DNA from 4 places in the Microcystis sp. BLCC-F210 genome. Region 4 is predicted to be linked to each of the others. Evidence: predicted binding sites of a transcription regulator. Region 4 holds the regulator's gene; each other region holds the start of a gene.
The links. Region 4 encodes NtcA, which controls nitrogen genes in cyanobacteria. Its sites were predicted from a motif close to TTTGTANCNNNNGNTACAAA; they were not measured.
Positions count from the first base shown of each region.

Region 1 (5,802 bases), 1.1 Mb from region 4:
GTCTATCCCCGCAATACATCTTCCCTGATGCTTGTAAGAATTAGCTAGACAAATTATCTCCATATAAGTAGCTGGTTATAATTAAATTAAAAATGGATTTTCCGTTCGATCCCCCCTGCCACCCTTGATAAGGGGGGTGCCGATCTCCCTACAGATGAATAATTTCTATATTATTAAAATGGGACTGAAGATATTCTGCGGCAAGTCGCCGGTGGCAAAAGTGAGGTTTGTCTTCGCTACAAAGAAAACAGGAATTCTGTAAGCTATCCGGTTTGATCGTTGATTCAATATGTCTTTGATGCAGAATGCCAAGGTATTTTTTAGAGTAATCTTCCCACGATATTTGTTTCTTTTTGTAGGCATCTAAAATTTCTTGAGTGGGCGCAAGTGATAGTTCATGGGAGTAATCGATGCCGCCAATCTCAGAGAGAAAGTACTTTAAGTCGTTTTGTTTGGCAAAGCCGGATAACTGGGAGGTATTATGCAAGCGAGTATCGATGATTTTAGTAACGCCCGCTTTTCTTAGGCCTTCAAAAAAACTAGAGGCAGATTTTCGGGTAAACCCGATGGTGAAAAGTTTAATCATGATCTTTCTCCACATAGGCTATGCGATCGCCCTGCAGCTGATAGGCTTGACTAATTCTCTCGCTTCGTGGCAACTGAGGTTGACTGACTGTAGGGAAAAGAGATAGTTGTATATTCTCCTGTTTGTCTTGCAAGTCATGAATTTGCAAGAGTCGTTCTTCGAGATTTTCCTGGTACTCCAAGTCACCGTTGCTGTGAATGTGGGCAATTTCAAGGTTAAAAGACAGGAGATGCCGGCACACCAGAATGGCTCTATGGCAAGTGATCGGGTCTTTCTCGGCACACATCAGGGCAATGCGATGATTTTGCGATCCTTTGATGATGCGCTTCAGTCCCTGTTGGAATGAGTCAAGGACGGCAATTTTTTCGTAAAGGGCCCTGCCTTCCACATAACAGCTACTATCTGCGGGCCGCGCCCCTAACTCCGCCCCTAAAAAAACATAGCGAATCTCTGCTGTGGGTAGGTAGTACTGGAGGGCTTGTTTGTTGAAGTGGGGAAGATAGCGGCTGTAAGGAGCGGAACGCACATCTGCTAAAGCATTGATGTTATGAATGGAGAGGAGTTCGAGGAACTTTTCTGGGGTGTGGTTAGAATGCCCGATCGTAAATATAGCCAGCATTGTATCTAACTTGATAGTTTAGTAACCTACCTTATTATATCTCAGTACCTCTGGGTTTATCGAGTCAGATAACTGTTAGTTTACCCTCCTGGGTTAGCCACAGCCCGGAATATAAAATTCAAACTTAGGTATAATTTAGCTATCTCCAACCAATGAGCGATGATTAATTATGAACGAGCCTGATACTTTTGCTAATCTCCAACAATTAGAATATATTCCCTACCTAGATACCACGGGTAATATCTCTGCTGACTTACAGGAAAAAATTGGGGTTTATGCCATTTTTAATCGAGAGCAAGTCCTAAATTTTGTCGGCTATTCTCGTGATATTTATCTCAGTTTAAAACAACATCTTGCCCGACAGCCCCAAGCTTGTTATTGGCTAAAAATACAGGTGATTGAGCGTCCTAATCGAACTATTCTCGAATCGATTAAACAAGCTTGGCTAAGAGAAAGTCAGTCAGTAATCAGCAATGAAAAACTCTGGACAGAGCCAATTGATGTTAAATTAGCCATGACTGAGACAGAAAAAGAAATTTATCAAAATGCTGATGAATTAGGGAAAATTAAGTTATTAAAACAGGTATCCAGACGAGTAGAAAACGATATTTTATCAACCCTAGAAAAACGGGGAGTACAGATGGAAATTCGTTTTAATCCCAAGTTAAAAGAACAGGGTTTGCTCGATTTAAAGTAAAAATTCCTAGGAGCGATCGATTCTCCAGACAAACCGCTATGATAGTATATCGCCCCATCCCGACACCAATGGAACAGCGATGACCAATCAAGACTGGCCAAACCTACTGCAGCAACTACTCGATCAAAAATCCCTTTCCCTTAACCAAGCTGAAGAATTAATGACCGGATGGTTAAACGGCCAGATTCCAGAAGTTTTATCGGGGGCGATTTTAGCGGCTTTGCAAGCAAAAGGAGTCTCAGCCGCCGAATTAGCGGGAATGGCCACAGTTTTACGCCAACAATCTCGCTTAGAAGACCCTAAACCCCATACTACTCCCGTTATCGATACCTGTGGCACCGGCGGTGACGGGGCCGCAACCTTTAATATTTCCACTGCCGTGGCTTTTGTGGCGGCCGCTGGAGGCGTAAAAGTGGCTAAACACGGCAATCGCTCTGCCTCCAGCAAGGTCGGTTCGGCCGATGTTTTAGAATATCTTGGGGTTAATTTAAGCGCCCCGAGCGAGAAAGTAGCGGCGGCCTTAGATGGGGTGGGAGTGACCTTTCTTTTTGCCCCCGGTTGGCATCCGGCCCTGAAAAGTGTGGCTAATCTCCGCAAAACCCTGAAAGTTCGCACGGTTTTTAATCTTTTGGGTCCTCTAGTTAATCCTCTGCGTCCCACAGGTCAAGTTATCGGAGTTTATGACCGGCAATTTCTCATCCCCATGGCCACAGCTTTAGCACAAATGGGAACCCCAAAGGCGATTATTGTTCACGGACGGGAAAAACTCGATGAGGTGGGGTTAGGAGATCTGACCGATATGGCTTTATTAAATAATGGTGAGGTGATTTCTGGGGAGATCGATCCCTTGTCAATTTCTATCCCTAGAGCTAGTTTAAATGCCCTTAAAGGCGGGGAAGTGCCAGAAAATGCCGAAATCCTCAAAAATATCCTGCAAGGGGGGGGAACGCCCGCTCAACGGGATGCTGTGGCAATTAATGCCGCTCTTGCCCTACAGGTGGCAGAAAAGGTCACTTTTGGCGATCATGCTGCTGGTTTCGCCCTCGCACGCGAGATTTTAGCCAGTGGGTTAGCTTGGCAAAAATTAGAGGAGTTGGTTAAGTTTCTCGCTTAGGAAAATTCACGGAATTATGAATTATGAATTATGAATTATGAATTCAGGAGATTACGGCGGATTTATCTTGGTTCTGGTACATTCTCCACGCCGAAAGGCTTATCCGATAAGGATTTATCTGTGCCAGATGGATAGAGGAACCGCCGTATTTTTATTTATTCCCCCATCTCCCCACTTCCCCCCATCTCCCCACGGGAGCATCTCACTTACGCGATGAGTAATTATACTTAGCTTAAAAGCCACTCTTAATCGTGTCTTGGAATGAAATAGAGGCTTTTAAAGACCGCGTACATGGAGAATTAAAACAAGAATTACCCTCGAAAAGTCTATTTTTCTACTAAGTATTTATGCTTATTGCAAAGGTGAGATGCTCCCTCTCCCCACTTCCCCCCGCACCCCACTTCCCCCCATCTCCCCACTTCCCCACACCCCACACCCCACACCCCACACCCCACCTTAATGCACTTACTGCATGACAGAAATCCTTAAACACGATGGTTAAAGGATTTCTGTTACAAACAATACAAAATTATCCAAGTTAAAAAGAATTAAATAACAAATAAGTACCTAAGCAAAATTAATTACACATATCTAACCACCTCTTGCCTCTTGCCTTTTGCCTTTTGCCTATCTTCACTAGGAAATTTATTTTGCACGACTACTTAGAGACTAGGTAAATTACTAAATTTTTGCTAATGACGACAGTATTTTACAGAATACTTATTGTTAAATCCCGATTTCTTCATTTCTAACCCGCACCAACTAGAACAATTACACCCACCAACCAGAAGGAGATAGATTCGTGGTACAAGCACCTGAAAAAGATGGAACAACTCTCAATAAATTCGAGAAATTTAAAGCCGAGAAAGACGGATTAGCCATTAAAGATGAACTAGATCATTTTGCCCAAATCGGGTGGGAAGCGATGGATAAAACCGATTTAGAATATCGCTTAAAATGGGTGGGTGTTTTTTATCGTCCTGTCACCCCGGGCAAATTTATGATGCGTTTGCGGGTTCCTAACGGCATTATTAGCGGTGAGCAAATGCGCGTTTTAGGGGAAATTGTGCAGCGTTACGGCGATGATGGTAATGCCGATATTACTACTCGTCAGAACTTACAATTACGCGGTATTCGTATCGAAGATATTCCTGATATTTTCCAACGACTAAAATCCGTGGGTATGACTTCGGTACAATCGGGCATGGATAATGTCAGAAATATTACCGGTTCACCCATGGCAGGACTAGACGCGGATGAATTAATTGACACCAGGGAATTAGTCCAAAAAGTCCAAGATATGATTACTAACTGCGGTCAAGGTAATTATCAATTTACCAATCTGCCCCGCAAATTTAATATTGCCATCGAGGGAGGCCGGGATAATTCCGTTCATGCGGAAATTAACGATATTGCCTTTGTTCCTGCCTATAAAGAGGGAGAATTAGGCTTTAATGTCGTGGTGGGTGGCTTTTTCTCGGCTAAACGCTGTGAAGCGGCAATTCCCATGAATGTTTGGGTGAGACCGAATCAGGAGGTGGTGGATTTATGCCGAGGGATTTTAGAAGTTTACCGCGATAACGGATTACGCTCCAATCGTCAAAAATCCCGTTTAATGTGGTTAATTGATGAGTGGGGAATCGAGGAATTCCGCACGCGGGTGGCTAATCACTTAGGTTATCCCTTGGCAACGGCAGCCGAAAAAGATGCAATCGACTGGGAAAAACGGGATCATTTGGGAGTTTTTCCGCAAAAACAGGAGGGATTAAGCTATATCGGTCTTTGTGTTCCCGTTGGTCGTCTATTTGCCGATGATATGTTCGATTTGTCCCGGATTGCTGAAGTGTATGGCAGCGGAGAATTGCGTTTAACCGTGGAACAAAACGTGATTATTCCCAATATAGCGGCTGAAAATATGGCGACTCTTTTAACCGAGCCTTTACTGGCTAAGTTTACCCCCAATCCCACTCCTTTACAACGAGCGCTCGTTTCCTGTACGGGGGCGCAATTCTGCAATTTTGCCCTGATTGAAACCAAAAATAAGGCTGTGGACTTGATTCGTCAGTTAGATGCCGAATTAAATATCCCCCGGGGTGTGCGTATGCACTGGACCGGTTGCCCTAACTCCTGCGGACAACCCCAAGTGGCCGATATCGGTTTGATGGGGACAAAAGCGCGCAAAGACGGCAAAACCGTGGAGGGAGTTGACCTCTACATGGGGGGTAAAGTGGGTAAAGATGCTCACCTGGGAAGTTGTGTACAAAAAGGGATTCCCTGTGAAGACCTAAAATCGGTGTTAACCTCTATCCTCATCGAGCAATTTGGGGCGACACCGAAGGGTTAATTAACAAGTTTCTCGATACGCTGAATGGGGGGTTTATCCCCTCTTTTTTTCTGTATCTCTGTTGGGTGAAATTGGCAAACCTCTTGCTATAGTAAGGGGCAGATGGCAGCAGAAAAATCTTTATATATTTTCCTTCCATACTAAATCCAGTTGTTAAAGACTGATTATCTGTGGCTCTCTTGGATTTGGTGGGTAAAATGTATTCTAAGATACAGTCCTGCTGGCGAGGGAGTAGAAGGAACCACTCCAGACACAGAGGACACAAAGATCGATCGATCATAATGTAAGTTAAACTTATCACACAGAACCTAGAAGAGCCTGATATGTAGGCTATACTCAAGGGATTTAGTATGAGATGGGAATCGTTACTTAGCTTCAAATTGAGCTTGTTTGCGAAGTAATTCCCCGATGGTTAAATTGGGTTGAGGTCGGCCCTCAAAAA
Region 1 is NZ_CP169647.1:4,482,165-4,487,966, reverse strand. It holds gene ACE3JL_RS21815 (hypothetical protein) at 1-63, opposite strand, end outside; gene ACE3JL_RS21810 (DUF488 family protein) at 149-586, opposite strand; gene ACE3JL_RS21805 (DUF488 family protein) at 579-1,205, opposite strand; gene ACE3JL_RS21800 (GIY-YIG nuclease family protein) at 1,375-1,902, shown strand; gene trpD (anthranilate phosphoribosyltransferase) at 1,982-3,016, shown strand; gene ACE3JL_RS21790 (ferredoxin--nitrite reductase) at 3,819-5,360, shown strand; gene ACE3JL_RS21785 (PstS family phosphate ABC transporter substrate-binding protein) at 5,726-5,802, opposite strand, start outside.
Region 1: a site for NtcA is predicted at 3,525-3,544, ahead of ACE3JL_RS21790 (ferredoxin--nitrite reductase). Genes of this name have one in related genera too.

Region 2 (5,802 bases), 1.5 Mb from region 4:
GCTAATTACTACCCCCAGCAGTTGATTATTTAATTCCCGTTGCGCTTTCAGCAGACTCTCGGCAATTAGGGGAGAACTATAGCGGGCCACCAATAGGATCGGAGTCTGGAGAATTTTGGCCATCTCCCCCATCGATAACTGAAAAATACTACCTTCCCAGAGAGTCCCCGGTCCTTCGAGGAGGGTAATATCACTGTTAACCCGATCCTCCAGATAACCAGCAAGAACATTGCCGTAGTCCTGTTTATCTACACCTTGCAGACGTTTAGCAACGGAATCTACATCTGTATAGATCACGGGTAAACGCAGCTGTTCGGGGGATAATTCTAGTAATTGCCGAATAAATTCTACATCCTCATCGACCAATTGCCCATCAATGTATCCCGGACAATTGCCCACTGGTTTGCCGTAACTTATCTCTAGTCCTTTTTGCCGCAAGAGGTGCGCTAAACCGACGACAGTTCCCGATTTACCGCTGAGGGGTTCTAGGGAAGAGATAAGTATAGATTTGGCTGATTTGGCCACGATTTGCTCCTTTTAACCCGTAAAATCCCGACTTTTATTCTTCAAATCGCAGCAGTTTCCGATAAAATCCCTGCGAAAAGTCGGCCGAACCTAGCTGCCTAAAGGTTTTAATCGCATCAATGAGATATTCGATAAACTCGGCGTTAATAATCGTCATCTCATAGCTTAGGTCGGCCTGTCCTTCAAATTGTAAACGACAACGGGTCAATTCCGAGGGCAATTTTGATACATACCAAGACGCTACAAAAGGAATCCCATTACCGCTTTCTATGCGACGACGACCTTCTAAAGCTCCTGCTTGATATAAAGCGATCGCATAGGGCAGAATACTATGTTTGTCCTTGGCATAGTAGGGCATATATACTACCACATCGGCCCTATTAGCGGGTTCTAATTGTTCGATAGTCGCCATGATTTAGTTAATTCTTTGGTTTACAGCCAAGTTAACATTGATACTGATATTTTTCAGCAATTTTAACCGACTACTCCCACTGATTGTCTCGATCAGCAGATTTTACCCCCAGATCATCCCTCTATACTGAGGTTATTATCGAGTATAACTGGCATACTAACCCGAAAAACCGTGCCAGGATAGAGGGAACTTGTTCCCTCGGGATTAGGACTGATAAATTCAATCGTCCCCCCCATGCTGGTAATTAATTCTTTGGCGATCGCTAAACCCAATCCCGTACCCGCTATATCTCCCCCTGCTTGCACTCCCCGGTAGTAACGTTGAAAAATTCTTTCTTGATCGCTTCTTGGAATACCATAACCCGTGTCTTTAAAAACAATTTCTACACTATTCTTAACATTTTTTACCTCGACGGTGACTTTTCCGCCCGCAGGAGTATATTTGAGGGCATTATCAATTAAATTGCTGAATACTTCCCGCAAACTGGGGATATTAGCCCGAATAAGTGGTACATCTTCCCCGTAAATCGTTTCTAGACCGAGATTTCTCTCTTTGGCTACCGCTTGGGCCGAAAGGAGCAGCGGATCGAGAAGATCATGGAGATCGATCGGAGTTAGCTGAGTGCTGCCAGCAGGCAGCAGAAAGGCAGCGGGGGAAGATTGCGCTTGCAGGAGAGGAATATCGACGGTGGGGTAATTTTCGCTTTCTTGCTGGATTTGTGCATCAAATCCAGCGATTAAGTCCCGAACTCGATCGCTTTCCCTCAGGATACCAGTAATGGCCGTATCGTCACCCTCTTCGGCTAAAAGCCTTTTGAGTAGAAGTTTACCAAAGGTTTTTAAAGCGGTGAGGGGATTGCGGATTTGATGGAGAAAGGTATCGAGGCGCTGACGTTGCCATTGTCGATAATAACGTTCTTCTCCCAATTGGCGATCGAGTACACAGGCTAAAGCAAGGGTTTGGGTAATTTTTTCCATCTGGGTTAATTCCCAACTTTGCCAAGGTCGTTTTTCTCGGGTTGTCACCAATAATCCGACCATACCCTCTTCATACATTAAGGGTAAAAACAAGCGATGACCGCTGACGGTCTCCTGATTACTCCACAGATGGGATAAATCCTCTAACTTAACCGCAGTTAACAAGTCTGCTGCTGGTTGCCCTGGTTGCAAGGAAAGCCGCTTTTTTGGGGAAGAAGATGGATTAAAAGGCGGATAAACAACGACTGGGATTAAATTACTCGATAAAGGTTCCGTTAAATAAACTGCACTTCTATCCGTTTCCATTTGCTCCCGCAAAAGTTCCATCTGTGCCTGACACAGAGCAATAAAATCATCACTCAGGGGAGTCCTGGAAGGGAAAGAGAAGGGCATACCAAGAAAGTAAAAAGTAAAAAATCAGAAAACCTAGATACAGCTAGGGTTGCGAGTTTTATTTCCCAGTGTAAATAGGGAAGAATGACCCTCCTCTTGAGTCGAGGGCAACCGGCAAAAACCAGTTATAACAAGGGTTTGGTCACTATTGTAGGGGTGGATCACAGCATATATTAAAAAAAGTTTAAGAATAATAAGTTTTGTATCGATATTTGTGGGTGTGTTTTTGTCAGAAAAACTTAAACATAGTCTCAGTCTAGCTTCTAGTCAAATTTGTCTGTAATTAAGTTTGTGAGGGACACTTGATTTCTTGGTCTAGAAGGGATATAATCGCTACGGCTTTTGTAACTATCATTACAACGATTAGCCAAAACAGGAGGTAATTGGGTTGGCCAGAAAACGGAAACGTAAGAGTCGCCGTCGTCAAGAAGGACGTAAGATACTTGAACTTGTACCCCAGTATAGTATTGAAAGTGGCGAAGATAAACCCGTAACTGCGGCGCGTAAGTATATTCAAGCTATAGGCATTAGCCCACCAGCTTTATTGATTGTCAAGCGTAACGAGCATACAACCGATCGCTATTTCTGGGCTGAAAAAGGACTGTTTGGAGCGCAATATGTGGAGGAAAACCACTTCCTTTTCCCAAGTTTGCGCGACCTGCAGCCCCAGCCCCAGCCCGTCAAAGCACCGGTAGCAGTTGCTAAATAACTCAAAGGACTATTGATCATATCATGGAAAGTAAACTCGTTCACTGAAAAGTAAACGAGTTTTTTTTGTCTGAGGCCTAGGAATCAGCCATCAGCGAAAAGCTGATGGCTAAAGATAGGAAATCTGAAGATGAAAAACAGCCAAGTTTTAGGCGACATTACCTGCTGTGGTCGTAATAATTTGACGTACTTGAGCATCGGTCAGATTCGGATTGGCACTCAACATTAAGGCCACCACTCCAGCTACATGAGGTGCTGCCATAGAGGTTCCATTCAAGAAACCATAGCCACCATTAGGGAGAGTAGAATACACTTGTACGCCTGGAGCGGTGACATACCTCATCGAAGAATTGGAGCCAGCACGATTGGAGAAGGAAGCCATCTGGTTAGAACTATCAACGGCACCTACTGCAAGACCCCAAGAGGTGGCACTGGAAGCGGGATAACTGGGTTGAGCTGCCCCCTCATTACCAGCGGCCATAACCACGATAACACCGCGACTGCTGGCATACTGGAGGGCTGATTGAACCGCACTGTCAGTGCTACCACCCCCCAAACTCATATTAATTACATCAGCACCGTTGTCCACAGCGTAGCGAATTCCTTGGGCAACGCCACTATAGCTGCCACTACCAGAATCGTCCAAAACTTTCACTGGCATAATTCTGGAATTGTAGGCCACACCAGTGGCCCCGAAACCATTATTAGCAGCAGCAATGGTTCCCGCCACATGGGTACCATGGCTGTTAACATCTAAAGTGTTATTATTGCCATTGGCAAAGTTCCAGCCATAAACGTCATCAACGTAACCGTTGCCATCGTTATCAAGACCATCATTGGCAATTTCGCCCGCGTTCGTCCAAATATTGCCCGCTAAGTCGGCATGATTGCGGTCAACTCCTGTATCTAGTACAGCAACGACGATTCCTTGTCCTGTATAACCTCTTGCCCAAGCTTCTGGAGCATTAACTAAGTTAACCCCCCAGTCATTAGCACTACCAAAAGTGGGAACATCGGCAAAAGGACTTTGATTCAAGGCTCCAGCGACAGCTCTTGCGGCATTAACTAAACCGTATCCTGAAATGGCACTATATCCGGGTGTGACTGTGGCTGTGGTAGCCGACAGACTTAAGTTATAGTTAGTGCTGCCACTGTAGGGATAAACCCAGACATAGTAAGTACCCGCACTGAGTTGACGAGTAATACTCTCACTGCTGGTACTGCCATTAGTGGAGCTAGTAATTACACTGCCATTACTATCTAATAAGGACACATCAGCATCGGCACTTAATCCCGTTAAGTTGAGGCTAAAGTCGCTACTGGTTTCTAAACTAAAACGATAGTAATCATTGCTGTCTGTAGAACCAACAAAATCGCTGTAGCTGGTGGGAGTTGCTCCAATGGTGATATCACGCGCTGTTGCTAAGGTATTACCGGCGTTATCAGGAATCGTTGCAGAAGCGGCAGCTAAACTTAAGTTATAGTTAGTGCTGCCACTGTAGGGATAAACCCGGACATAGTAAGTACCCGCATTCAGTTGACGAGTAATACTCTCACTGCTGGTACCGCCATTCGTGGATTTAGTAATCACACGGCCGTTACTGTTTAATAAGGACACATCAGCATCGGCACTTAATCCTGTTAAATCCAGGCTAAAGTTGCTAGTGGTTCCTAAACTAAAACGATAGTAATCATTGGTGTCTGTAGAACCAACGAAATCGCTGTAGGTGGTGGGAGTCGCTCCAATGGTGATATCACGCGCCGTTGCTAAGGTGTTATCTAAGGTAGTAAAATCAAGGCTCTCTACTTCTTCTTTGAAAAGAGATGTGGCTCGATTAGTGGCTGTAGTGGGAAAAATTGATGACTTATTCCCCGCTAGGAATTTCTGAAAATCTGAGGAATCTAGACCATCTATGTAGTTATAGATGTCGTTGGCGGCAAAGTTATCTATCATGGTGTTCTGGTCCTTTTTTAGTGGTTAGATGGCTGAAAGAACAATCAATAAGATTATGATCAGACAGACAATACTTGTCGGCTTTTGGGTGAGTCCCCAAAAGAGTAGGCCAATTCAAATCTGAATTGCATTACTGTCCGAGTTTATACGCCAATTCAAACCTGGATTTCACCACTCTCTGACCCCATTTCATACAATAACTTGAATGGGGTTCGATAGTCAAGATATTCTCGAGTACATATAAATTACAAATTATAAATTATGAATTATGAAGTCGCAGCAATTCTCATTTTGAAATAAATAGAGCATTAACCCCGATTTTGGCAAGGAAAATATAGTACGAAGCAACTATTTTCTAGAAGAGGCGAACAATAAAAAAAACAATTGGGGTTCTTCGGTTTCTGTTATGCAATGGACAGGGGTTATAAGGGATGGAACCCTTATATAGAAAAGCATTTAGTGATTTTTGTCAATTATTTTTGATCTAGAGCGAACTAATCAATTAAGTCTCTTGCCAGATAAGGATTTAGTCGATTTATGCTCCCATATCGAACCATACCAAGTCCCGAAGAGCCACAATTGGCTAGACAAATTAAGTATAAATACCCAAGCAATCAAAGAGGTTGGCTGAGAACGAACGGGGTTAAATCAGGAAGATAGTTCTGTTTTTAGAATAGGGAATTCAAGGGAAATAAAAATTTATAATTATTGTCAGCTAAGGTAAAATGGGTGAGATAGAAATCCACCAGCACGTCAAATTATTCCAAGATGGCTCAAAAAGCGGCAACCCTAGAAATTTCGGAATTAATGCAATTTTTCCATCAAGAATTAGA
Region 2 is NZ_CP169647.1:4,889,634-4,895,435, forward strand. It holds gene ACE3JL_RS23815 (phosphotransacetylase family protein) at 1-525, opposite strand, end outside; gene ebsA (type IV pilus biogenesis protein EbsA) at 560-937, opposite strand; gene ACE3JL_RS23825 (ATP-binding protein) at 1,051-2,307, opposite strand; gene ACE3JL_RS23830 (DUF3155 domain-containing protein) at 2,696-3,016, shown strand; gene ACE3JL_RS23835 (S8 family serine peptidase) at 3,164-4,969, opposite strand; partial or broken gene ACE3JL_RS23840 (ISNCY family transposase) at 5,738-5,802, shown strand, end outside.
Region 2: a site for NtcA is predicted at 2,649-2,668, ahead of ACE3JL_RS23830 (DUF3155 domain-containing protein). Genes of this name have one in related genera too.

Region 3 (5,802 bases), 2.2 Mb from region 4:
AATCAGATTACTAACTCTACATTTCTGTTGAAGAATTGCTACTTTTTCAGAAAAATCTCGTAGAATTTTCTTGACTAAATCCTGCTGATTATTGCTTGTTAAATCTCTTAATTGATGACAAAACCAGCGTTGATGAGTTTCAACTTCACTCTCTAAATTAGGAATTATTACTCTCAAATATTTTTCCAATAAATTAAATAAATAGGGCAAATTCTCTTGATTATTGCGCCGTTTATAGGTGACAGTAATGGCGTATTTAGCAATTTCTTGATGAATCGCTGTTAGTCCCTCGTAACCTGCATAAGAACCTATTTGAATTAATCCTTTTAAATCAGTATCTGGTGCTAGATTAACCACATTATCAATCGCATCTTGAGAATAATTGGGCAAACATAGCGCAAGAATATTTGGATAAACAGCAATACCATACTGATAAAAAGCACAAACTACACCAAATGCTTGATAAACAGGATAATTTGGTTCATTCGGTAACTTTTTGATCACATCCGCAATAATCTGATCAAACGGTTTTCCCTCAGAAAGCTGTAACATTAACGTCAACATCGTCGGCGCATTCATTAATTGAGCTAACTCATTCATAGAAAGACGATTCAAGCGTTCATTAACTCCTTGATCAGCTTGGCGAATTTGCCTTAAAATGCGTTCTCTTTCCTCAATTGAAGATAACTTTAAATCTAAACCCTCAATCCGATAACCCTGATACTCTAATCGCTCTTGCTGATTCTCATTCCAGCGAGTCGTGCCGATAATAATAAGCGGAAACTGAAGCTCATTCTCCTCCAATGCTTCCAGAAAATACTCATCTTCCCGAAACAAATCATCCGCAATTAAATAAATCGGTTTCTGCTGAACTTGTTGCGAAAACTCATAAAGCAAATCCAACCAGGCAAAATTATCTTCCTGCTTTTGTAAAACAATTTCATTCTGCTCCGTTAACTGATAAGCCAACCATTTCATTAATGCCGTTTTACCCTCTCCGGGGTTTCCTCGAATCAAAAAAAATGAAATTCCCTGATAATCTTTCAAACTTTTGGCTAAATTTAAGGCTTCTCCTTGTTGCTCGCGCTCAATATAACTACCTTGAGTAATCAATGACCAATTTTTTGCCGCCGAAGGCAAACGTAAAATCGGAATATTTTCCCCTTTTCGTTTCTTATAAAAATCATGATCTAACAACTCAAACTCAGTCGGCACATAGTCCCGAACTTGACTCAAGGGGTCTTTAGAACTTAATCTTGTTTCGTCTTCATGACCTAAACCTGTTGTAGTAGGATTTGGATCAATGTCACGTTTTTCTAATATTTCACACCATTCAGGATTATCATAAACTCTTGCCAAAGATTCAGCTTCTAAAGATGCCAGACGCTCTCTAATTGGCTGTTTAGATTGTACCCCAATCACTAACCCATAACAAACAATTGCTGATCCCGATGTTCCCTCCCAAAGAGATTGATTTTCTGCTAATCTTTCTAACTGTTTATCTGTTGGTTGAATATCTGGACTATCTTTAATATTTAATAACAAACGGTTATGAGGCGCACGATTAGACACATCGATAGTTCCCTCAATATGTAACCCTGTGGCGTATTTTATACCATCTTCAGAATACCGTAAAAATTGGGGAAAGCCCAAACAGTCAAATTTAACTTTTTGGGTGCTACTCGCATCAGGTAACACCCCAAAACCTACAGGATTACAAGTTTCGATAGTTTCTGGTAATTCTACTAAGGCTATATCGATATTATCGGGAGCTTTCCAAATTACCTTAGCGTCTATGTCTTGCTTATCAGAATAGTTTGATGCTGATCTAAATCGTACTTTACAGTCGTTACTATTATCAAATAGATGCCGACAAGTCAAGAGTAAACGTCCCCCAATTCGATAGGCAGTGCCGTATTTAGGGGCAACAATTTCTAAAGCGCGATCGGGTTGGAATTGGGGCATAACTTATCGGATTGATGTAACCTATTCTTCTGGGATGGCGATGGGTTACGCTTCGCTAACCCATCCTACAAATTAACTGCTTTGGGGGCAAGCATTGCGTCCCTAGGGGTATAAAATTCTAATCGGGAATATCATCACTTGCTGTCTTGATAGGTCCTCCATCTTTCCCAATGGGTTTAAGGGGAATTTTAATTCTATGGGTTATCGTATCCTTGTTGGTGACACCCCCACCCATTTCTACTACCCAAAATTTTAGCCCACCTTTGCCTTCTTTCGACTGCTCAACCACAAATTGAACCTCTAATTCAATTTCACCCACCTCAAAGCGAATCTGCTCACCCTCAGAGGCTAAAATAGATTTACTCAGTTCAACCCGCAATGCTTCTAAGGTTTCTCGAAGTCCAACATTATTGATGGCCATATTAATTCTCTAGTTATTTTTGAAAGATGCAAACCAAAACCCTTTCAACTCTATCGTTTTTCTGAAACATTAGGGCAGAGGGATTGCCTTTCCCAAATTGAGATAATAGCCCAACCCGATCGCTAAGGGAAGCGCGGGTTAGGAAAAGAAATCGTCATTCGGCTCCATTACCGACCTCAACAAGGAAATTACAGATTTTTTCAAGCTAGGATCAAAGATTTTGTATCGAAAAATACAAAACCTGCGAAAGTGACTGTTTAGGATGGTTTTTTTGAGAAGCTTAAGAACCGATCCATACATCAAAGGAGTTTTCCATGCCCGAAACGCCACAAGAAGTCTTGAAAATGATTCAGGACAACAATATTAAGATTATTGACCTGAAATTTATTGATATGCCCGGTATCTGGCAACATTGCTCGTTCTACTACGACCAAATCGATGAAAGCTCTTTCAGCGATGGTGTTGCTTTCGATGGTTCCAGTATTCGCGGTTGGAAAGCAATTAACGAATCTGATATGGCCATGGTTCCCGATCCTACCACCGCTTGGATCGATCCCTTCTACAAGGAACCGACCCTAAGCATGATCTGTAGCATTAAAGAACCGAGAACCGGTGAATGGTATAGCCGCGATCCTCGCTCTATTGCCCAGAAAGCGATCGATTATCTCGGCACTACCGGTTTAGGTGATACCGTATATTTTGGACCGGAAGCAGAATTTTTCCTTTTTGATAGCGCTCGTTTTGACCAAACCGCCAACGCCGGCTATTATTACATGGATAGTGTCGAAGGTCGTTGGAATAGCGGTAAAGACGAAAAAGACGGAAATCTTGCCTATAAACCCGCCTACAAACAGGGTTATTTCCCCGTTAGTCCCACCGATACCTCTCAAGATATTCGCACGGAAATGCTCTTAACCATGGCCGACTGCGGAGTTCCCATCGAAAAACATCACCACGAAGTCGCTACCGGTGGTCAAAATGAGTTAGGGATTAAATTCTCTACCCTAGTACGGGCCGCCGACTACTTGATGACCTACAAATACTGCATCAAGAACGTGGCTAAGAAATACGGTAAAACCGTCACCTTTATGCCTAAACCCATCTTTGGTGATAATGGTTCTGGGATGCACGTTCACCAGTCTATCTGGAAAGATGGTCAACCCCTGTTCGCTGGCGATAAATACGCTGGACTCAGCCAAATGGCACTGTACTACATCGGTGGTTTGCTTAAACACGCTCCTGCACTCTTAGCTTTAACTAACCCCACCACCAACTCTTACAAGCGTCTCGTCCCCGGTTTTGAGGCCCCAGTAAACCTGGCCTACTCCCAAGGTAATCGCTCCGCTTCGATTCGGATTCCTTTATCGGGAAGCAACCCGAAAGCTAAACGTTTAGAATTCCGTTGTCCTGACGCGACTTCTAACCCCTACCTCGCTTTTGCAGCTATGCTCTGTGCGGGTATCGATGGGATTAAAAATCAAATTGAACCGGGAGAACCTCTCGATGTGGATATCTACGAACTCAGTCCCGAAGAATTGTCAAAAATACCCTCTACCCCCGGTTCTCTGGAAGCAGCTCTAGAAAGTCTCGAAAAAGATCACGCTTTCTTGACCGATTCTGGTGTTTTTACCGAAGACTTTATCCAAAACTGGATCACCTACAAACTCGATAACGAAGTTAACCCGATGCGCTTACGTCCCCACCCCTACGAGTTCTCTCTCTACTACGATGTTTAAGGTTTGATTGAATAATCATCAATCCTAGGGTAGGCTTTTTGCCTGCCCCTTTTTTTCGGAATCAGCAGGGGAATTATGAATTATGAATTATGAATTATGAATTATGAATTATAAATTATAAATTATATAGCGGTTCTCGCATCTGTGCGTCACACTTAAACCTTTGCTGATTAAGCTGTTCAGAATCGGGAATGTACCTCTTGTGAATCAGAAACGCTATAAATTATAAATTATGAATTATGAATTATGAATTATGAATTATGAATTGGGGAGCGGGGAGATGGGATAATAAATAAAAACTGAATACTGATACTAAATCCGGTTATTAAAAACTGATTATTTATTTCCTTTTGCCTTTTGCATGAGTAGAAAACGGGTTTCTCCGAGAAACCCGTTTTCTGTGCGTTACTCAACGGATTTAGTATTACTGCCTAATCAAACAACAATCTTAAGCTTTATCTCCTCAGTCCTCAACAGTGATAGAATTGCCCTCATAGCTAGGGGTGTCTGAGATAATCAGGCTGAGAAAGACCCTTAGAACCTGAGACTGGGTAATTCCAGCGTAGGGAAGCTGTTTACAGAGGAAATAAAATTATGAGACAAGAATGGGTTGCCCCCCGGCGCGGACAGGCAAATGTATCGCAAATGCACTACGCCCGTCAGGGGATAATTACCGAAGAGATGACGTATGTGGCAAAACGGGAAAATCTCTCTCCCGAATTGATTCGCAGCGAAATCGCCCGAGGAAGACTGATTATTCCCGCTAATATCAATCACCTCAACCTCGAACCTATGGCGATCGGTATTGCTTCTAAGTGTAAAGTTAATGCTAATATCGGGGCTTCCCCTAACTCCTCGAATATTAACGAAGAACTGGAAAAATTACACCTAGCGGTCAAATACGGCGCGGATACGGTGATGGATCTTTCCACTGGTGGCGGTAATTTGGACGAAATTCGCACCGCGATTATCAATGCTTCTCCTGTCCCCATCGGTACTGTACCCATCTATCAAGCGGTGGAAAGTGTTCACGGCAATATTGAAAAACTCACCCCCGAAGATTTCCTCCATATTATCGAAAAACACGCCCAGCAAGGGGTAGATTACATGACGATTCACGCGGGAATCCTCATCGAACACCTGCCTTTAGTCAAAACCCGTCTGACCGGGATTGTCTCCCGGGGTGGTGGTATTATTGCTAAGTGGATGTTACACCACCACAAGCAAAATCCTCTCTACACCCATTTCGACGAAATTATCGAGATTTTCCAGCGTTATGACGTTTCTTTTAGTCTCGGTGACTCCCTGCGTCCCGGTTGTACCCACGATGCTTCCGACGCGGCCCAATTAGCGGAATTGAAAACCCTCGGTCAACTAACGCGTCGCGCTTGGGAACACGATGTACAGGTGATGGTGGAAGGACCGGGCCATGTTCCCATGGACCAAATTGAATTTAATGTGAAAAAACAGATGGAGGAGTGTAGCGAAGCACCTTTCTATGTTCTTGGTCCCCTTGTCACCGATATTGCCCCAGGCTACGATCATATCACCTCGGCGATCGGAGCGGCTCTGGCGGGTTGGTACGGAACGGCGATGTTATGTTATGTCACCCCGAAAGAACATCTCGGTTTACCCAACGCTGAAGATGTGCGAAATGGCTTAATTGCCTACAAAATAGCG
Region 3 is NZ_CP169647.1:1,184,617-1,190,418, forward strand. It holds gene ACE3JL_RS05700 (trypsin-like serine protease) at 1-1,965, opposite strand, end outside; gene ACE3JL_RS05705 (trypco2 family protein) at 2,084-2,386, opposite strand; gene glnA (type I glutamate--ammonia ligase) at 2,701-4,122, shown strand; TPP riboswitch at 4,612-4,708, shown strand; gene thiC (phosphomethylpyrimidine synthase) at 4,717-5,802, shown strand, end outside.
Region 3: a site for NtcA is predicted at 2,606-2,625, ahead of glnA (type I glutamate--ammonia ligase). Genes of this name have one in related genera too.

Region 4 (5,802 bases):
AAAGTTAACTACCGTAGTTAATAAACCATCTTCCACTTGAATTGACCCTAAAACTCCCGCACTTCTAGCGCGAAATTGAGCCGAAGCTAAAAGTAAATCTAAACGCTTTTGTAGGTCCTCTTCTGTCATATTTTGGGGATCAATAGAAACGGCAGCGATTACCTGTTTCTCCTCAAAAACTCGTTGATTGGGAACCACATCAGCAAAGACACGAATCTCGCTTTCTCCTAAAACATAATTACCTGCGGAAAGGATTCTCACCACATATTCTTTACCGTCCTGTAATTGTTGACTTAACTGTTCTACCTGTGCTTTTGTGATCTTAATTAAACGCTGGTCAAAATTAGGCTGATTTGGTTGGGTAGCACGGATAGCATTCATATTCGCTTCCCGCAATAACTTATCGATAACGGTGACAATAGCTTGGGGATCAACAATACGAAAAGCTCCAAAAGATAACACCTGTCCCCGGAAAATAGCGATTTGTTTTTCCCGCAATTCTTGATAGGTTTGATAGTATTGTTCTAAAACTTCCACTTCCCGCTTAAGAAAAGCCATTTGGGTTTCTAAATCCTTTAATTTTCCCTCGCGCTGTTCCAAAGCAAAATTTTTATCCACAATCGATCGATCGAGTTCTCCAATACGTTGATCCCGGCGATCAATTTCTAGCTGTAGGGTTTTTTGTTGAGTTTCCAACTGTTGAAGTCGCGCTTGTCTGGTTGTTAATAACTTTTGTTGATTAGCTAACTCTTTATCTCTAGCTTGAAGGGTGGTTTGTAGTTGATTGATCTGACTAGAAAGAATTGATTTTTGTTGGGACAATTGCTCCCGTTGACTGATTAACTGTGCCTTTTGATTAGTTAAAATAACTCGTTCATTATTTAAATTGGCCACTTCCTTGCGAAACTTTTCTAACTGTCCCGAAACTAATCGCAAACGTTGACGAGAAGCCTGATAATTTTTATTAAGAACCTCTAGACGTTTCTGCACAGCTATCTGTTCACTTTTAGCCGTTTTTAAAGCCTTTTCCACCTGATTTTTTTGTTCGGTGGTTTTTCTCACCTGACTTTCTAAATCCTTAATAGCGGTACGACGTTCATTTAAAAGGCGATCCAGTTCAAAAACCCCTTGACGTAGGGATTTACTAGAAGCAAATAAGACAATTAAAGTCGAGCCAGCGATCAAAATTCCCGTTACAATCGTCATTAAAGTTGCGGTTTGTTTCGGACGCAGATTAAATAAACGCATCCTTTTCTTACCTATACGACTACCTATGCGATCGCCAACCGCCGCTATCAGACCACCTAAAACCACGATAGCCAAAACTAAAATATAAGCGCTAGTCATCCAGAATTTAAGTAAATTGTTGACTGAGAGCGACGGGATTATGGACGGTGATTTTCTTCTTGTAAATTGAGACCATTTCCTGATCCCGCAGCTCTCCCAATAAACGGGTGACAGTGACGCGAGTAGAACCGATCGCTTCTGCGATCGCTTGGTGAGACAATTTTAGATCCACCCGGATGCCATCGGTGGTGGGAACCCCAAAATCACGACAGAGAATCAATAAAAAACTGACCAAACGTGAACCCATATCCCGGTGAGCTAAGGTTTCGATCATCATTTCCGTTTGCAGAATCCGCGAGGACAAACCCTGCAGCATCAACATTGATAAATCGGGATTATTGCGGAGGGATCTTTCTACCTGCTCGATCGGGGCTGAGAGTAATTCTACCGGAGTAAAAGCCACGGCATGATAAAAACGATCCGATCGCTGACCAGTCAGTAAGGATAGCACACCAAAGACGCTATTTTCCCGCAGTAGAGCCACGGTAATTTCTTCTCCCGCTTCATAGACTCGCGACAACTTAACGGCTCCTTTCAGCAAAAAATAGACTCTTTCAGCGGGATCTCCGGGGAAAAAGATCGTTTTGCCGCGCTCGAACAACTCCACCACCGGGGGGAAATTGCCGCTGCCGATTCGACGGAACACATCTGCTAGGGGTTTATCTTGTATTAATGATAAGTCCATCTCACATCCAGAAAAGGGGAAAATTGTTTTTATTATCCAACGAGTGTCACCTCTATTAAACATAACCGCTGCCTAAACTGGGAAAAGTTTTGGGCGCTTTTTGCCAGACAATGGGGAAGGGGTGATCATTGCTGCCCCGTTATCTGTATCCCTATTATACCGAATCTCGCTGGGGTCGGCTATTGGGGAGATTTTTGTAAGAGAAACGAGAACTATGTTAGATTTAACGGGAAAAAACGCCCTAGTGACAGGAATTGCCAATAATCGCTCGATCGCTTGGGGAATTGCCCAACAACTCCATCAAGCTGGTGCAAATATCGGTGTCACCTATCTCCCCGACGAAAAAGGCCGTTTTGAGAAAAAAGTGCGAGAATTGGCCGATGAACTTAATCCCGCTTTTTATGTCCCCTGCGATGTCCAAAATGACCAACAGGTAGAAGATACTTTCGCTACAGTGGCGGAAAAATGGGGTAAACTGGATATTTTGATTCACTGTCTCGCTTTTGCCGATAAAGAGGGTTTAACGGGCGATTTTACCGCCATTCCCCGGGAAGCTTTCACTAAGTCCCTAGATATTAGCACTTTTTCCCTAACCCGTCTAGCGCGATCGGCTAAACCCTTGATGACGGAAGGGGGAAGTATTATCACTCTTACCTATCTCGGCGGTGTCAAGGTAATTCCTAACTATAATTTAATGGGGGTGGCAAAAGCTGGTTTAGAAATGAGTGTTCGCTATTTAGCCGCGGAATTAGGTGGCCAAAAGATCCGAGTTAATGGTATTTCTGCCGGTCCAATTCGCACCTTAGCATCTTCGGCCGTCGGGGGAATTCTTGATATGATCCATCATGTGGAAGAAATCGCTCCTTTACATCGCACAGTGACACAAATTGAAGTGGGAAATACGGCCGCTTTTTTAGCCAGTGATCTTGCTAGTGGTATTACTGGTCAGATTATTTATGTAGATTCCGGTTACGAAATTATGGGAATGTAGTTTTATTCAGTTATTAGTTATTAGTTATTAGTGTCACGAGGTTCTGAAGGGGGATTTTTGACTTCTTTGGGGTTAATTGCGATCGGACTGAAGGTTCGTTTAGTTTTTTAACAATTTATTCCCTATTTTCAAGCAATTTCTCAATTATGCGGTGAGAAATGCGAAAATTAGTCTGTTGTAGTCGGGCTATAGTATCTGAAAGCTCGATTAAGCCTCGGCTTGATGCGTCGTCTAAAATTCCGAGAGTGCCAATAATAGGAATTCCCCGCTCGCTGGCAATTCGCCGCCCCAAGCGTTCATCGATAATCAGCAAATCGGCGGGTAAGGTTTGAGCGAGGGTGATAGCGGCCTGTTCTCCGGGGTCGAGAATATTTAGGGCTTCATCAATCGTTTGAACAGCCTCAATGATAAGCCAAGAGGGTGGATTGGCGATCCATTGCTGAAGAATGGCCGGTGCATCTGCATCAAGCATTTCACCGCGAACCACATCGGGAATGATAATCTGTCCAAATAAGCGGGGGAATAGGTCGATCTGGTCAATGAGCAGTAAATAGTTGATAGGTGAGGTATCAGAAACGACTATCATAAAAGACTATGATCGTGTTTGTTGCGAAGTTGCTGAAGAGTCTTGCGATCGCTGTCTAGATCGACTTCATTGTAATGTAAATCGGCATCATGGTTTTTTAAAAAAGCATCCACCACCCAACGAGAAGATAGACCTAAAATACTTCCGACCTCGGCACTGGTGATTTTTTCCGCTCGGTAGGCCTGCACCACCAAAGCCTCTAAAATTTCACGGGTAAGATTATTGTAGTTGTAATGTTGAAGCAATTCATCGGGAATATCGATAGTAATTTTCATGATTTAGCTTCCTTTTTTTTGGGGTTTACTGATAATGTTTATAGAACTTAGGTTGAGTTAAAGCATGAAACCCAACGCCTATTCTACACCTTCTCAACAGGATTTAGTATAACTTTTGGATATGGATAAAGCTGGCATTTCTATTACTTCGCTTCAAATAATTTCCAAATCTCTTTAATAGAAATATAGATACCGAGAACAGCAGCTAACAAAAGAAGGATTTGACTATCCGAACCAAGGCAATTCTGAAAATCTTCATCGGTTAACACTTTATAGACCACCTTAGATATTGCCAAGACAGCCGATAAACTTAACCCAGAAACGAAAAGAATTTCTAGATAAGATTTATTGTTTCCCCGTCGCTGCCGTCTTCTTGTAACCAGTGCCACGCTTGCGGTAATAACCAAGGTTCCGATTAACAAAAGAAAGTTTTCAATGTTAACAATCTTCATCAAAAATTTATGCTGATTTTGCTTTCCTAAAGGTAATATACCATCCGCAGCCGGCCGCTAATATCGCACCAATAACCGCGCCATAAACTCCCGCAATCGATCCCCCTAGGGCCGCACCTCCCACCGTTACCACCATCAGGCGATCAGCTTTATCCCAAAATCGAGGGGAATCAGCACCCTCGTGATCAAGGGGGATCCCCCCGCCTGTCGGCACCCCCCTTATCAAGGGGGGCAGGGGGGATCCAGCTAATTTTTGGGCAGTTTTTACCCAATCTTGGCTAGGAATAACATCATTAATAAATAGGGACTCGAAATCTAAACTATCGGGAAAAGTGACGCTTAAACTTTTGGCGCGTTCTTGGTTAGCATAGGCTGCGTCTAACTCTTCGATCGCTTTTTTATAAGCTTTTTCTAGGGGGGGAAAATCCTTGACAAGTTGCCGCAATTGTGTTGCTGCCTGGGGTTGTTCTTCCCTTAATAATCGTTCAATTTCTTTGAGCGATCGCTGTAGATATTCTGGCAAGGGTTCAGTCTGCTGTGCGAGGGCGATTAGCAGCGCTTCAAGATCGATAATTGTTTTGGGGATTTCCATAAGTTAGTCCTGTCCAGTCAGGGTATAGGCTGCCCAATGGTAAGGATCACTATATTCTGTTAGTTGATCTAGCCCTATTGTACTGCCTTCCTTTAAAATATTCGCCGCCCTCACCTCCAGTCGATCGACCCCTTCCCTTAGGTCGGGAAGTTGTCCAAGTTGCTCGATCCAGTTAGCTAGTTGCTGCCAAGTGATATTTTTTAACCAATTTTGTGTATTTTTCAAAGCTAGGGACGGAGATTCACCCGCTAATAATCTTTGATAGAAGTTAACCATAAACCAAGCACTAGAAATCTCCTTCACCGGCCAGAGGGTACTGACCACATTAGTCGCACCGGCTGCCAAGAAAGCACTGACGAGGCCGACGTATTCGGTAGTAATGCCATCCTTGCCGGTGAGAGCGGTTTCACAGGCAGCCAGACAGACGAGACGGTAACTAGAGAGGTTGAGCTTGTTGATGTCCCGGACAGTTAATAAACCATCGCTAAGGGCGATCGCAGACTCCTGGGGACGAAAAGAGTCATAAAAGCCGTGACCAGTGAAATGAAAGGTTTTATGGGCATTTTCGAGGGCTTTGCGGACGTTTTCGCGTGATGCCTTTTTCGGGCTGATTCTCTGGCTCGGTTGCAGGATATGGCTAATAATCGCTGATTCCAGTTGGGCGAAATCCATGGGTTTTTGTTCCGTTTTGGGGTCTTCGACGCTGAGGAGGGGAGAATAGGAGAAATCGCCGGACTGGGGACGCAAACCGACCTGAGCAGAGGGGAGATAGGTGGCGGTGTATTTTTCGGGGAAGAGGGTATGTAGGGGGAAGCGGTGCAGATCCCGGTGGGGGATGAGAATGAGGGAATCAACGGAAACCGGCAAAGGTTCG
Region 4 is NZ_CP169647.1:3,389,705-3,395,506, reverse strand. It holds gene ACE3JL_RS16320 (DUF3084 domain-containing protein) at 1-1,347, opposite strand, end outside; gene ntcA (global nitrogen regulator NtcA) at 1,355-2,032, opposite strand; gene fabI (enoyl-ACP reductase FabI) at 2,247-3,023, shown strand; gene ACE3JL_RS16305 (DUF3368 domain-containing protein) at 3,139-3,609, opposite strand; gene ACE3JL_RS16300 (UPF0175 family protein) at 3,606-3,884, opposite strand; gene ACE3JL_RS16295 (hypothetical protein) at 4,028-4,336, opposite strand; gene ACE3JL_RS16290 (hypothetical protein) at 4,344-4,928, opposite strand; gene ACE3JL_RS16285 (CHAT domain-containing tetratricopeptide repeat protein) at 4,932-5,802, opposite strand, start outside.